Regions from separate parts of the Paenibacillus sp. FSL H7-0350 genome, predicted to be linked through region 1. Evidence: riboswitches for the same ligand, from Rfam matches in the RefSeq annotation. Region 1 holds a riboswitch; the other holds the start of a gene.
What was found. A riboswitch is a leader RNA that binds a small molecule or an ion and turns the genes downstream of it on or off. The one in region 1 is predicted to bind S-adenosylmethionine.
Positions count from the first base shown of each region.

Region 2: another riboswitch for S-adenosylmethionine. It lies ahead of NYE24_RS13980 (methionine ABC transporter ATP-binding protein); the one in region 1 lies ahead of metA (homoserine O-succinyltransferase).

Region 1 covers NZ_CP151972.1:6,601,612-6,608,988, forward strand. Annotated here, with positions in the region: gene NYE24_RS29630 (ROK family protein) at 1-207, shown strand, start outside; gene NYE24_RS29635 (HRDC domain-containing protein) at 375-1,391, shown strand; gene corA (magnesium/cobalt transporter CorA) at 1,563-2,498, opposite strand; SAM riboswitch class I at 2,926-3,057, shown strand; gene metA (homoserine O-succinyltransferase) at 3,174-4,091, shown strand; gene NYE24_RS29650 (aminotransferase class I/II-fold pyridoxal phosphate-dependent enzyme) at 4,139-5,305, shown strand; gene mqnC (cyclic dehypoxanthinyl futalosine synthase) at 5,536-6,672, shown strand; gene NYE24_RS29660 (HAD-IA family hydrolase) at 6,768-7,377, opposite strand, start outside.
Region 2 covers NZ_CP151972.1:3,059,615-3,066,991, forward strand. Annotated here, with positions in the region: gene mqnE (aminofutalosine synthase MqnE) at 1-86, shown strand, start outside; gene NYE24_RS13955 (NAD(P)/FAD-dependent oxidoreductase) at 165-1,226, shown strand; gene NYE24_RS13960 (YuzB family protein) at 1,253-1,507, opposite strand; gene NYE24_RS13965 (NifU family protein) at 1,590-1,838, shown strand; gene NYE24_RS13970 (MetQ/NlpA family ABC transporter substrate-binding protein) at 2,023-2,871, opposite strand; gene NYE24_RS13975 (methionine ABC transporter permease) at 2,930-3,598, opposite strand; gene NYE24_RS13980 (methionine ABC transporter ATP-binding protein) at 3,598-4,614, opposite strand; SAM riboswitch class I at 4,717-4,852, opposite strand; gene NYE24_RS13985 (Cthe_2314 family HEPN domain-containing protein) at 4,944-5,690, opposite strand; gene NYE24_RS13990 (UbiD family decarboxylase) at 5,717-7,377, opposite strand, start outside.

The sequences.
Region 1 (7,377 bases):
AAGATCGTAATGGGCGGCGGTGTGATGAAGCAGAGCCAGCTCTTCCCGCTGATTCATGCCAAGCTGCGGGAGCTGCTCGGCGGATATGTGCAGCATCCAGCGCTCAATGAAGAGATTGGCAGCTATATTGTGCCTCCGCAGCTTGGAGATAACGCCGGTCTGTCGGGTGCACTGGGTCTGGCCAAGCTGGCTTTGGACCGCAAGTAGGATCTCCTGACAAAAAGGCATTGACTGTTACGTAATATATGGTATCCTAGGTTTTAACAGTATAGCATTTAAGAGGAAGCACCTCTTTCACGAATTTCGTGGGAGAGGTGCTTTTTTGCGTTCAAATATGTCATGCGTACTGTAAGACGACGAAAGTAGGGATTCATATGCAGATCGTATTTATGAACCGTTTGTGCAGAAGATCAGGAGTGGATGGGGAGACTTTTGCCCAGCTGTGGATTGGAGAGGAAGAGGGGCAGTGGCGTCTTGGCTGGCGTGATTTCTCCGGCGAACAGGAGACGGGCGATAGCCTGTGGTATGAAGGCGGATCATGGAATGAGATGCTGTGTGTATACCGGCACGAGCTTGCCGTGAAGATGGGGGATGGCTACCGCCCGCTGATTGACGGGGTATTTCATGACGAGGATAATCTCAGCAGCCGCAGCCAGGAGCAGCTTAAGCTGCAGTATTACAGTGAGCATTACGGGAATGAAGCGATCTTCGAGGAGCTGTGCTCCTGGCGCAGAGGGAAGGCCTCCGGCGAACGGAAAGCGCCTTATATCCTGGCCAGCAACCGTCTGCTGCGCATGATCAGCGCATTTCTTCCCCGCACGGAGGAGGAGCTGCTACAGCTTCCAGGTGTAGGTGAAGGCAAAGCCACACAGTATGGAGCGGACTGGCTCAGTATCACCGCAGCGGCTGAGCGTGAGCATGATTTTCCGCTAAGCTGGGTGAATCATACAATAGACGAAGAGAGCTTCGTATCCTGGCAATATAAGCAGAAGGAGCTTAAGTACAAGAAGGAGCTGGAGCGGCTGAGACTGCGGCGTGTTCTATTACAGGGGATCGAAGAGGGGCAAGGAATGGAGCAGCTCAGAGTGCTTAGCGGAGTTTCCCGCCGTGAAGTGCTTGAAGTAGTAGAGGAGCTGGAGAAGGACGGATACTCGGCCGAGAAGCTTATTGCCCTGGAGCTGAGCGGAGTGAGCCCCGAAGAACAGAACAATATTTGGACAGCCTATGAACTGATCGGCGACAACTTCCTGAAGCCTGTTCTTTACAAAGCTTACGGTGAACCTTTCGTTCCTGCTGACGGACTCGATCTGTATTACGAACGCCTGCGGCTGATCCGCATCCGCTTCCGGCGGGAGCATCCGGCCGCTCTTGGAATGGCTGCCCCTTTGTAAGGGGGTGACCGGCGGCCTGAAGCGGCCCCAATCTGCGGTCCTGATGACCGGGATTTTTCATCGGCGCAGACGCATTACATACTGGTGGCATACCAAAAAGACGAAGGCTATCCGCATCCCGGAATAGCCGGGTATACGGTGCCTTCGTCCTTCGTATTCGTCCGCCCTGCTTCATAGCCACTCCTTCTTACGGAAGATAATGAGCATTCCGCAGCCTAGCGTCACCATGACAGCAATGACGCCATAGTAGCCGTACTCGGTGTGGATCTCCGGGATATTGTCAAAGTTCATGCCGTAGATCCCGGTAATCACGGTCAGCGGCATGAATATGGTGGTAATTGCCGTAAATACACGCATGATTTCATTGGCACGGTTCGCAATACTGGACTGATAAGCTTCGCGTAAGTTGCCCATGAGATCGCGGTACGTTTCGAAGGTTTCAGAGATCTTGACCGCATTCTCATAGATATCGCTGAAATACTTCTGCAGCTGATCGTCGATCAGGCGAAGATCCTTTTTGTTGAGCGTGTTGATAACTTCCTTCTGCGGGCCGAGCATCTTCTTCAGCCAGAGAATCTCACTGCGCAGACCAATGATCTCGCTCAGATGCGATTTCTTGGTATGCATGAGGATGTCTTCCTCCAGCTTCTCGATCCGCGCTTCAATCCGGTCACCGACCGAGAAGAAGTTGTCGACAACGAGGTCGATCAGCAGATACAGGAAGCGGTCAGGCGTACTGACCTCCTGCTCCCACAGTACGGGCTTCAGGACACGAAGCTCATGGATCTTCTGCTTCGTAACGGTAATAATATAATGTCTGCCAAGGAATACGTTAAGCGCACGGAGGAAAATTTCCTCATCATCGAACCGGATGCTGTTCACCACGATGAAATAATGACTCTCATAAATCTCCAGCTTCGGACGCTGATCCTCTTCACTAAGACAGTCTTCCACAGCCAGATCATGCAGTCCGTATATAGGCTGAAGCTCTACAAGGTCCTCCACATCGGCATCAATCCAGTAGAACCCTTCGGCAGGGGCGGTTAAAGTTTCTTCAATATTGTCAATAGGCGTAAAAACCCCTGCATTCACCAGCCGGATTTTCATCTGATTCACTCCTTATGTCCCTGGTCTTCTCCAGGGGTATGCTAATTTCAGCACACGGAAAAAATCAGCTTGGCCGGTGGTACAATCATGGATGAAGGCCAAAAGATGGTCCGAGAGCATGAAGAAAAAGGGCTCCCGCCGCCGGCAAGCTGATGTTAATCCTGTGTGGTTGTTCATTCTGCACGCATATTCGCGAGCCCGGGTCGCCTTCCATTGTTCTCTCACCTCTTCTTTTCGCCGTTTATTTTGGTTGAAACACTTGTCTAGTATAACGCCGGGATATGGGTCTTACAAGAGAAATTGTTTTCTGTCATAAGGCCCCTTCAGCATTGTATGGACTTGACGAAAAGGAGGTTCATGATTTAAAGTGAAATTTAAGAAAAAGCATCTTTCGGATGCTTAAGGTTATTCAACTGAATACAGCTAAATCTTATCAAGAGCAGGTGGAGGGACTAGCCCGATGAAACCCGGCAACCGGCGTGTGAGCGCACGGTGCTAATTCTTGCGGAAGCTTTGCAGGGCGTTATTCGTCCGGCGGAAGTTCTCTGGCAGATGAGAGAGGCGCATATGACTGCATGATATGACCTTTCTCGCCCGGGAAAGGTCTTTTTTCGCTACCCTGCCTCAGGATTAACCACCAAGTGGAACCCCATTTCAGTTAAGGAGTGAACAGCAATGCCTATCAAAATTCCCGACAGCCTGCCGGCCAAAGAAGTGTTATCCGGTGAGAATATTTTTGTAATGGATGAAAGCCAGGCCTTCCATCAGGATATCCGTCCGCTGCGGATCGCCATCTTGAATCTGATGCCTACCAAAGAAACTACTGAGACCCAGCTGCTGCGCCTTATCGGGAATTCCCCGCTTCAGGTGGATGTTGTTCTGCTGCATCCCAGCTCCCATACGTCGAAGAATACTTCGGCTGAGCATTTGAAGAGCTTTTACAAAACCTTTGATGAGATCAGCCACCGCCGGTTCGACGGCTTGATTGTAACGGGCGCTCCCGTAGAACAACTTGAATTCGAGGATGTCAACTACTGGGAAGAGCTGAAAGTGATTTTTGAGTGGAGCAAACAGAATGTAACCTCGACCATGCACATCTGTTGGGCGGCACAGGCAGGACTGTATCATCACTTTGGTGTGCGCAAGGTGAGTCTGCCGGACAAATGCTTCGGAGTGTTTCCGCATACGATGAGCCATAATAATGTCAAGCTGCTGCGCGGCTTCGATGAAGTGTTCCATGTTCCGCATTCCCGCCATACCGATGTCTCCCGTGAAGATATTGAGCGGAACCCGGAGCTGCAGATTCTGGCAGAATCCGAGGAAGCCGGGGTGTACCTGGTGGCTACGCATGACGGGAAGCAGATTTTTGTTACCGGACATTCGGAATATGATCCCTTCTCGCTGAAATGGGAGTATGACCGGGATATCGCAAAAGGGCTGGAGGTTGCCTTGCCGAAGCACTATTATCCCAAGGATGATCCGACGCGTACTCCGCCGGCAGTCTGGCGCGCCCATGCCAACTTATTATTCGCTAATTGGCTCAATTACTATGTATACCAGGAGACTCCTTACGATATCGGGGCATTTATCTAAGGGTTGACTTATTCTTAATAGAAGTAATTAATCAGGAGGCAATGGAGATGGATGAGAAACTGAGAATTGAGAGCAGACTGGCACAGATTGGTTCGATGGAGGACCCCGCCACCGGGGCCATTAATTACCCGATTTATCATGCGACGGCTTTCCGTCACCCTAGACTTGGGCAGAGCACAGGCTTTGACTACATCCGCACCAAAAATCCTACCCGCTCTGTCCTCGAAGAAGCGGCAGCGGCCCTGGAATCCGGGGATGCCGGCTTCGCCTGCGCTTCCGGTATGGCTGCGCTGACTACGGTGTTCACCTTGTTTGGACAAGGGGACCATCTCATTGTGTCGCTCGACCTGTACGGCGGAACCTACCGGTTGCTGGAACGGATTCTCTCCAAATACGGCATCAGTGCCTCCTATGTAGATACGAACGATCTGGATGGACTGGAAGCGGCCCGCCAGCCGGGGACAAAAGCCGTATTCATTGAGACGCCGACCAATCCGCTGATGATGATTACGGATGTCGAAGCCGTATGTACCTGGGCCCGCCGTCACGGGCTGCTCACGATTGTAGATAATACGCTGCTGACTCCGTTCTTCCAGCGCCCGCTGGAGCTTGGAGCAGATATCGTGGTTCACAGTGCGACTAAGTATCTGGGCGGGCATAACGATGTGCTGGCTGGGCTGATTGTGACCAAGGGCGCAGAATTGTCTGCTGAAATGGCCGTCCTGCATAACTCTCTGGGAGCGGTTCTCGCGCCGAATGACAGCTATCAGCTGATGAAGGGTATGAAGACCCTGGCGCTGCGCATGGAGCGGCATGAGAGCAATGCCCTGGCCATCGCCCGTTATCTGCAGAAGCATCCGGCTATTGCCGAGGTCTTCCATCCGGGTCTGCCGGACCATCCGGGCTATGCCATTCAGAACCGCCAGTCCTCCGGCAACACCGGGATCTTCTCCTTCAAGGTAAAAGAGGCCAGCTATGTGGAGCCGCTGCTCCGCCATATCAAGCTAATCGCCTTCGCCGAGAGTCTGGGCGGTGTCGAATCGCTGATGACCTATCCGGCGATACAGACTCATGCCGATATTCCGGCTGAAATCCGCGATGCTGTAGGCGTGGATGACCGACTGCTGCGCTTCTCTGTCGGCATAGAGCATGTAGATGATCTGATTGCGGATCTCGGACAGGCCCTGGAGGCCGCCCGGAGCGAGCTGGAATAAGGCGATGCGCCCCGGACCTGGCCCGGCATGAGGGATTCGCAGAACGTACAAGCAGCAGTGCCTTCGGGTGCTGCTGTTTAATTTTGCCTGGGACAAGGTCAATTACCGGTTCTGCGCAGCGAAACATTTTTCAAGAACAGCCGATTGTGATACGATGGGAGAACGGACTATTTTTATTTCAAATTGTATTTATCTCATAGACTTCATAGATGAAGAGGAGGCCGTCAACAGTGAGTGCAGTCGATCTTATACTGGATAAGGCACTGAAGGGTGAACGTCTTCAGTTGGAAGATACGGTCACGTTGTTCGAGAGCAATGAAATTGAGAAAATGGGCGCTGCCGCAGATATTATTATGAAGCGCTGGCACCCGGAGCCAGTGACAACATTCGTCATTGGCCGTAACATTAACTACACCAATGTATGTGATGTATATTGCCGATTCTGCGCTTTTTACCGCAGACCCGGTTCGGAGGAAGGCTATGTGCTTCCCGATGAGACAATCTATCAGAAGATTGCGGAGACCATGAGCGTGAACGGAACCGAAATTCTGATGCAGGGCGGTACGAATCCGAATCTGCCGTTCAGCTACTATACGGATATTCTGCGCGGCATCAAGCAGCGGTTCCCGGAGATTACAATGCATTCCTTCTCACCTGCGGAAATTATGAAAATGGTTGAGGTCTCCGGCCTGCCGCTGGAACAGGTCATGCGTGAGATTCATGCCGCAGGCCTCGATTCCCTGCCCGGCGGCGGTGCTGAGATTCTCGATGACCGTACCCGCCGCAAGATCAGCCGCCTCAAGGGCTCCTGGCGCGAGTGGATGGACGTCATGCAGACCGCACACCGGATCGGCATGAATACAACGGCCACGATGGTGATCGGTCTGGGCGAGAGTATGGAAGAACGTGCGCTGCATCTGCTGCGTGTCCGTGAAGCCCAGGACGAATGCATTGCGAATAAATATGATTCTGAAGGCTTCCTGGCGTTCATCTCCTGGACCTTCCAGCCGGATAATACGAACCTGAAGCTGGACCGCCAGACCCCGGAGGAGTACCTCAAGACCGTAGCCATCAGCCGTCTGGTGCTGGACAATATCAAGAACTTCCAATCCTCCTGGGTAACGATGGGGCCTGAAGTAGGCAAGCTCTCCCTGCAATACGGATGCAATGACTTCGGAAGCACAATGATCGAGGAGAACGTAGTCTCCTCGGCGGGTGCGACCTACAAGGTCAACATCGAGTCGATCACCCAGCTCATCCGCGAAGCCGGCAAGATTCCGGCGCAGCGCAACACGCGTTATGACATTCTGCGTACGTTCGAGGATGCGAATGCGAAGATTGACAATGATTTTATTATGCAGAACTAGAATGAAATAAAGAAAACAAAAATAACGGAGTTAAACTACAAATGTAGTTTTTACTCCGTTATTTTTGTTGCTCAACTGCAATGCTTGTTCCATTTTTATAAATACAATAATAAATCGGCTAGCTTTTTGATGTTTAGATATTTTGTGCTTGCTTGAGAATTGGGTCTTGATAGGACTAATACTGATTGTATCCCCAGTGCTGATGCGCAATCTAAGTTCTGTTCATAATCATCGATAAATACTGTTTCAGTTGCCGGCAAATGCATCGCATCAAGTGCATGGCTGAACATGCCGGGATTAGGTTTGTTTTCTCCAAGTTCAAAACTAAGTGTCATATTATCAAAAAAATTATACATACCGGCATTTTTAAGAACTCTTTTGACCGACGGGTCGGTATCTGAAATAACTCCAATCTTATACTTTGCGCTCAGGCTTTCAATGATTTGTTTGGTATGATCAAAAAACACATAATTAGCATCGTTATACACTCTATCATGGGCAATGATTTCAGCTTGTTCGTTGGTAAGGTGCATTTCAGGTAACCGTTCAGCCATTGTTTTATAGTAATTTGTATACCTTTCAAGCTCCTCATCTTCAGTTTTGTAAACTTCATTTTTGAGGTGCTCATTTGCTTTTGAAATTGCTGTATTCAATTGTTCTTGTGGTATGGAACCTAGAATCTGTGGATTTATGTATTCCAACGCT
Region 2 (7,377 bases), 3.5 Mb from region 1:
ATGAGCTGATCTGGCTCGTGAAGGGTGCGGGACGGATTCCTGTAGAACGGGATACCTTCTACAACGAGATCAAGGTATACGAATAAGAACAGAACAAGCTTACCTCAGCCAGTGAACGCAGAACTGCCTTGTCCATTACGTACCCGAAAGGAAGATCAGTTCGCATGAGAACCTTACTTGTCCTGGGCGGCGGCTACGGCGGTCTTGCCCTCATTCAGCAGCTGCTGGATCATCATCTCCCTTCTGATGTGGAAATCATTCTGGTGGACCGGATGCCGTATCAGGGGATCAAGACCGAATATTATGCACTGGCCGCAGGCACCGTCACCGATTACCATCTGCGGATTCAATTCCCGGTACACCCCCGCCTGACCGTTCGTTACGGGCAGGTGGGTTCCATTGATCTGGAGAGCAAGCTGGTCCTGCTCGATTCCGGGGAGCCGATAGCCTATGATATCCTGGCGATTGCCCTGGGCTGTACGGATAATTACCATAACATTCCTGGAGCTGAGGAATACACCTGCAGTATTCAGAGCTTCGCCGGAACCCGCGAAACTTACCGCAGGCTGAACGATGTGAAGCCTTATGGAACCGTCAACATTGTCGGCGGGGGACTAAGCGGCGTAGAGATTGCTTCGGAGCTGCGGGAGAGCCGGCCAGATCTGAATATCTCGCTGATGGACCGGGGAGATCGTATTCTGTCTTCTTTTCCGGCTAAGCTGTCCAGGTATGTCGAGGAATGGTTCAGTGAGCATCAGGTGGAGACGATCGGCGGGGTGTCGGTCTCTCATGTCGAAAAGGATGCCATCTTCAATGGCACCCAGGCTATTCCGGCGGATGTGACGGTATGGACTGCCGGTATTCAGCCGGTGAAGGTCGTGCAGCAGCTTGAGCTTCCGAAGGACCGCGGAGGCAGGCTCATTGTCGGGGAATATTACAATATCGCTGAATATCCGGAGGTCTATGTGATCGGGGATTGTGCCAGCCTGCCCTTCGCCCCCAGTGCACAGGCGGCGGGTGCCCAGGGCGAGCAGGTGGGTCAGATTATTCAGGCACTGTGGCGGGGAGAAACCCCGAAGCTGCATAAGATTAAGCTGAAGGGAACTCTCGGTTCACTCGGCAAAAATGCCGGTTTCGGCCTGATGGGCCGCCGCTCTGTCATGGGCCGGGTTCCGCGCCTGCTGAAGAGCGGCGTGCTGTGGATGTCTAAACGCCATTTCGGCTGATGAAACCCGGCTTGAACCCAGGCGGTTTAGTCAATCTCCAGGTTGTCCCAGGCTTCTGCCTCTCGTATAGCGGCTTCTATGGCCTCTTCCAGAGCAGCAGGGGAATCAGCCTCAATGATCTCCCCGTCAACCATGGCGAACGGCTGGAGATAACACTCTCCGCAGTTGTTCAGACAGCCGTACTCCACTACATCATATTCAGGGTTTTGTTCCAGCTTAAGCTTGAGCGGTTCAGTGCCGTGGCCGATGTTGCTGGCACAGAATTCTATAATTGGTCTCATGATGATCTCCCTATTCTGCCTTAACCATTTTATTTTTTAACTTTTTGTACTATAATAAACATACGAAAGGAGTGATTGAGAAATGAGTGAGAATGTACAAAGCGCAACCATGTACGATGAAGTACTGGAAGTCCTTGATAAACTTCGTCCGTTCCTGCAGCGCGATGGCGGTGACGTGGAACTGATTGATGTTGAAGACGGCATCGTTAAGCTGAAGCTTATGGGTGCATGCGGCAGTTGCCCAAGCTCCACGATCACGCTAAAAGCCGGGATCGAACGCGCCCTGATTGAAGAAGTAGAAGGCGTGGAAGAAGTCGTTCAGGTATTCTAATCCCGTTTCATAAACCATCCCGGCCTCCGCTAAGAGGCCGGGATTTTTTTTATTATAGAGGATTTCGTCTGTAGGATCAACCACCTGGCTTCGCAAAAAAACCAGAAGCCGCTCCGCTAGCCAATTCCGGCTACCGGGCTGCTTCTGGTCTCACTAGGATTACTCAGCTTGCCTAAGCTTAAGCTTAGAATGCCGGAATAATCGCTCCGTCATATTGCTTATCGATGAATGCCTTCGCTTCCGGGGATGTCAGCGCTGCTGCCAGCTTCTGAATGGCATCGGAATCCTTATTGTCAGGACGGGCTACCAGCAGGTTGGCATACGGGGAGTCGCCGCCTTCAATGAACAACGCATCCTTCGTAGGAGACAGCTTAGCATCCAGTGCAAAGTTGGTGTTGATCAGCGCCAGGTCTACTTCATCCAGCTGACGGGGCAGCATGGCTGCATCCAGCTCAATGATATCCAGCTTCTTGGCGTTCTCAGTGATATCCGCTTTGGTAGAGGCAATATTGGTGTCATCCTTCAGCTTGATCAGGCCGTTCTTAGCCAGCAGAATCAAGGCGCGTCCGCCGTTCGTTGCATCATTCGGAATTGCAACCTTTGCACCCTCTGCCAATTCGTCGACCGATTTGATTTTTTTGGAATAAGCGCCAAATGGCTCTACATGAACAGCAGTTACAGATACGAGATCTGTGCCGTTCTTGGCGTTCTGATCATCCAGGTAAGGCTTGTGCTGGAAGAAGTTCGCATCGAGCTGCTTCTCGGCAAGCTGTGTATTGGGAAGAATATAATCTGTGAATTCTTTAATTTCCAGCTTAATGCCTTGGGCTTCAAGCAGTGGGGCAATCGCTTTGAGGATTTCCGCATGCGGTACAGGAGAAGCACCAATCACCAGGGTTACCGGGTCCGCAGCAGGCTCTGTAGTCGGTTCTGTAGCAGCAGAATTCGTGGTGTTATTGGCCTTGTTGTTTCCGCAAGCGGCAAGCACCAATACCAAGGTCAGGCTGAAGAATGTAAGCAGTACTTTTTTCATCTGTAAATCCCCCTCTAATCCATATGTTTTATTGAATAAGGCTATATGTGGACGTACCTTATTTCCGTGTAAAATGTCTTACCAGCCGGTCACCGGCCATTTGCAGCAGTTGGACGAGTATTACTATCAGTGCCACTGCGATAATCATAACTTCCTTCATATAACGGTAATAGCCGTAACGGATCGCCAGATCCCCCAGACCGCCGCCGCCAATAAATCCCGCCATGGCAGTATAAGAGACAAGGGTCACTAAAGTAATGGTTATTCCGGCAAGCAAGCCCGGACGAGCCTCCGGCAGCAAGACGCGCATCACGATCTGCCCGGTGGATGCCCCCATGCCCTGCGCTGCTTCAATAATTCCCCGGTCAACCTCCCGCAGCGCCGTTTCCACCAGTCTGGCGAAAAAGGGAGCCGCACCGACCACCAGTGCCAGAATGGTTCCGCGCACACCGATGGAGGTGCCCATAATGATCTTGCTGAGCGGAATCAGGGCCACCATGAGAATGATAAACGGAACGGAACGCAGGATATTTACGATAAATGATAATGCCGAGTAAACAGCTCTGATAATAGTGTTATTTGATCTCCCCCATAAATATAGCATAATTCCGAGCGGTAAACCAAGGATAATTGTGAATAATCCTGAAATAACTACCATGTTAAGTGTAGCCACCGTTGCATCGAGCATTTCTGCCCAATCAATCTTATTAAAATCCAGTCCGCCCATCAGGAAATCACCTCCACATCAAGACCTTGCGCTACTAACTCCGTAAGCGTGGCTTCAACCGCATCGGCAGGTCCTTCGAACCGTACAATCAGCTGCCCGTAAGGAACATCCTTGATCGTTGAGATCGTGCCATGGAGAATGGCGAAGTGAACCCCGGTTCCTTGAACCACCTGTGAGAGCGTGGATCCGTAAGTCTTTTGCCCGAGAAAAGTGATTTTGACCGACTTCGTGTAGCCTGGGTGCACAGCATCAATTGCTTGCCGGAGCGGTCCATCCGACTGGGTCTCACTGCGGATGAATTCCCTGGTAACCTCATGCTTCGGCTTCAGAAATACCTCGGCCACTTCACCCTGCTCCACAATACCGCCTCCATGGATCACGGCAACACGGTCGCAGATGCTCTGAATCACATGCATCTCATGGGTAATCAGCACGATGGTCAGATGGAATTTGCTGTTGATATCCATCAGCAGGCGAAGAATGGAGTCTGTCGTCTGCGGATCAAGCGCCGAGGTCGCTTCATCGCATAACAGAACGTCCGGATCACTCGCCAACGCCCGGGCGATCCCGACACGCTGCTTCTGTCCGCCGGATAGCTGAGCCGGGTACTTATTCCAGTGCTCCTCCAGTCCAACCAGGGCGAGCAGATCTTTAACCTTTTGTTCAATCTCATTCCTTCCGGCTCCGATCAGCCGCAGTGGAAATGCGATATTATCATAGACTGTAGCCGATGAGAGCAGATTGAAATGCTGAAAAATCATCCCGATCTTGCGCCGCTGCTCTTGCAGCTGTCTCTGGCTAAGCGCTGTAAGCTCCACACCGTCCACCCACACCTCGCCCGCAGTCGGGCGCTCGAGCAGATTAATGCAGCGGATCAGCGTGCTTTTGCCGGCCCCGGAGTGACCGATCACCCCGAAGATTTCACCCTTCTTAATCGACAGGCTCAGCGCAGAGAGTGCAGTTGCCTGCTTACTGCCTTTGCCGTACACCTTGGTTATATCCTTCAATTCTATCAACCGCTGCGTCCCCCTTCTGTTCTAGCTTCCATCATTGCAATAAAAAGACCCCCTACGATCCATGCAGATCGCAAGAGGCCCTGTGTGTATAATGACAATGCCTTCTCATCTGCCAAATACCCCAAAACCGGCGGCATTGTAGGAATTAGCACCATGACATTTGGGTACAGCGTAAAGCTGTATTCAAACCGGTTGCCGGGCTTCATCGGGCCTATCCCTCCGCCGCTCTCGATAAGATAATAGTATGAAGTTATATATTCCGTATCATGTCAGAAGTTAATGTATGCCTAAGTATATTCAGTTTCGAGTTTTTTGTCAAAGGTAAGTTTTTACGAACGGGCATGCCCGGATTTCGGGCCTGGGACCGCTAATTTCTTGTGCCATTGCGCATTCCCGTACTTGTATGCGGCTGCCAGTGATTGGCATACCATCTCCAGACTCTGCTTCAAATCCTCCAGATGGCTGTCCAGATCCTCCAGACGGATCTTATCATGCAATCCCTGGTGACGCTGCCAGAGATCGTCGGTCATCTCCGCGTTCATGTAATGGATCTCGGCATTCCGCCGCTTGCGCAGATTCTCCACCGGCTCCCGGTAGGAATTCCTGATCCGCTCCAGTTCGTCCGCCAGCGGATGATGCGCATGAAGCAGCTGAAATTGCCTCAGCACCGTAAAGTAGGAGAAATGCGTTTTCACCTTGCCTGTATTGAGATTGTACAGATTGTTCAGCACCGTGCCCAGCTTGTCCAGCAGCGAGAAGACACGGATGAAGCCATCCTTGTAGAAATACACATATCTGGCGTACTCCCCCTGCTCGGTGGACGACATATCATCCATATAACCGGCTATTACTGACTTCCGGAAAAAGGCGGCTGCGAACCAGCTCTGCTCCAGCTCATCCAGAGAGGAGATCAAGCCCCGTGTCCAGATTTCCAGCTTGCGGTATTCATGGTCATGGTCTTCATGTGCCGCCATCTCCTTGCGCAGCATGGAGGCAGCCTTCGCCATGGATTCCATAGCTTCAGCCAGCACACCGCTGTTCACGCGGGGCGGCTCTCCCAGTAATGTCCGCAGCATATTTTGACCCTCCTTAAAGTTCACTTCTACGCTAGAGGAAAATAATGATTCCAATTGCGGTCTACCCGCTTCGCAATATCCTCGCTCGGAGCCAGCTCCTCCGGGTATCCCGGCTTCATCCGGGCATCTATAATGATCGGCAGCGTATAGCTGACACTGCCCCGTTGTACCCCAGCCGCCGAATAAATATCGTCCGCTGGATTGAAGCGGGTGAATACAGACCACAGGAATGAGGTCTGCGTGCTTACCGCCTCTTCCGCCTGATCGACCAGCACAATCAAAGGCCAGTCGGTCTCCCTCTCCTTGAAGGCAGCCACCAGCCGTTCCGGCAGCTCCGGGTCCTCTTCATAGGATGCACCGGAAACGGCTAAACATCCTCCGCAATAAGGCACAGCGGCGGTGATTGATGGGAGCAGCCCCTCTGTATAGGTCTTTGGCAGCTGACGGACCGGGCTGCCGATGCCCGCCATCACAGCCTTACTGCCATGGTTCAGCTTGCGTCCAGTATAATCCAGCGTATCCATGGAGGTATTGGCAAAGATCGTCAGATCCAATTGCGGATTGAAGCGCTCAAGCACCGTTTCCAGCAACTTGGGAAAGTCGGTAAGCTCTACCTGCACATTAGTTAGCAGAAGGAATTTGGTTAAGGAGAGCTGGCCTTCCCCTAAGATACGAAACGCTGACACCATATACTCACGCGGATAGCTCTCCCTCACGACCGCTGAGGTCAATGATTGCGAACCGGATTCGGAATAGGACCATAGCGCTTTGACCGAAGGGATCAGCAGAGGATAGGCCGGAGCGAGCAGCCGTTGCAAATAATCCTTCAGGTAATAATCCTCCTGGCGCGGCTTGCCGGTGATGGTCGCCGGGTAGATGGCATCCTTGCGGTGCCACATGCGCTGAACATGCATGACCGGGAAATCATGCTGCATGGAATAGTAGCCGGACTGGCTCCCATACGGGCCTTCCGCTCTCCGCTCCAGCGGAGACACGCGTCCCCGGATGGAGAACTCGGCCTCTGCCGGAATCCGGTGCCCGCCCAAGGGGTCCTGCACCATGGGAAGCTTGCCACCCAGCATCAGCGAGGCTAGCAGCAGCTCCGGAATCCGTTCCGGGACCGGAGCCACTGCCGCAGCAATCAGGGCCGGCGGCCCGCCGATGAAGACAGACACCGGCAGGGTCTCCCCGAGATGCTCTGCCTGCGAGTGATGAAAGCCGCCGCCCTTGTGAATCTGCCAGTGAATGCCTGTGGTACTGTCGTCATACATCTGAATCCGGTACATTCCGAGGTTATGATCCTTAGGGTTGGTGATATTCTCCGTATAGACCAGAGGAAGCGTGAGGAATGCCCCGCCATCCTTAGGCCAGGCTGTGATCCGGGGCAGCTCCTTAAGCGGATCACTGCTGCTGCAGACGCCGAGCACAGGAGCCTCTCCTTGCGGTATGTTCTTGGTCCCTGCCCTCAGCAGCTCAAGCAGCACCGTCTTCTCCCGCCATAAGCCGGCGGCGGAAGGCGGGATCAGCTGCTCCATCGCCGTTGTCAGCGACTTCAGCAGCTGCTCCGGTCTTGTCCCAAAGGCTTTGTTGACGCGCCGGACTGAACCGAATAGATTCGTAGCGACCGGGAACGGTGTTCCTTGCACGTTCGTGAACAGCAGTGCCGGGCCTTCCTCCTGCACCACCC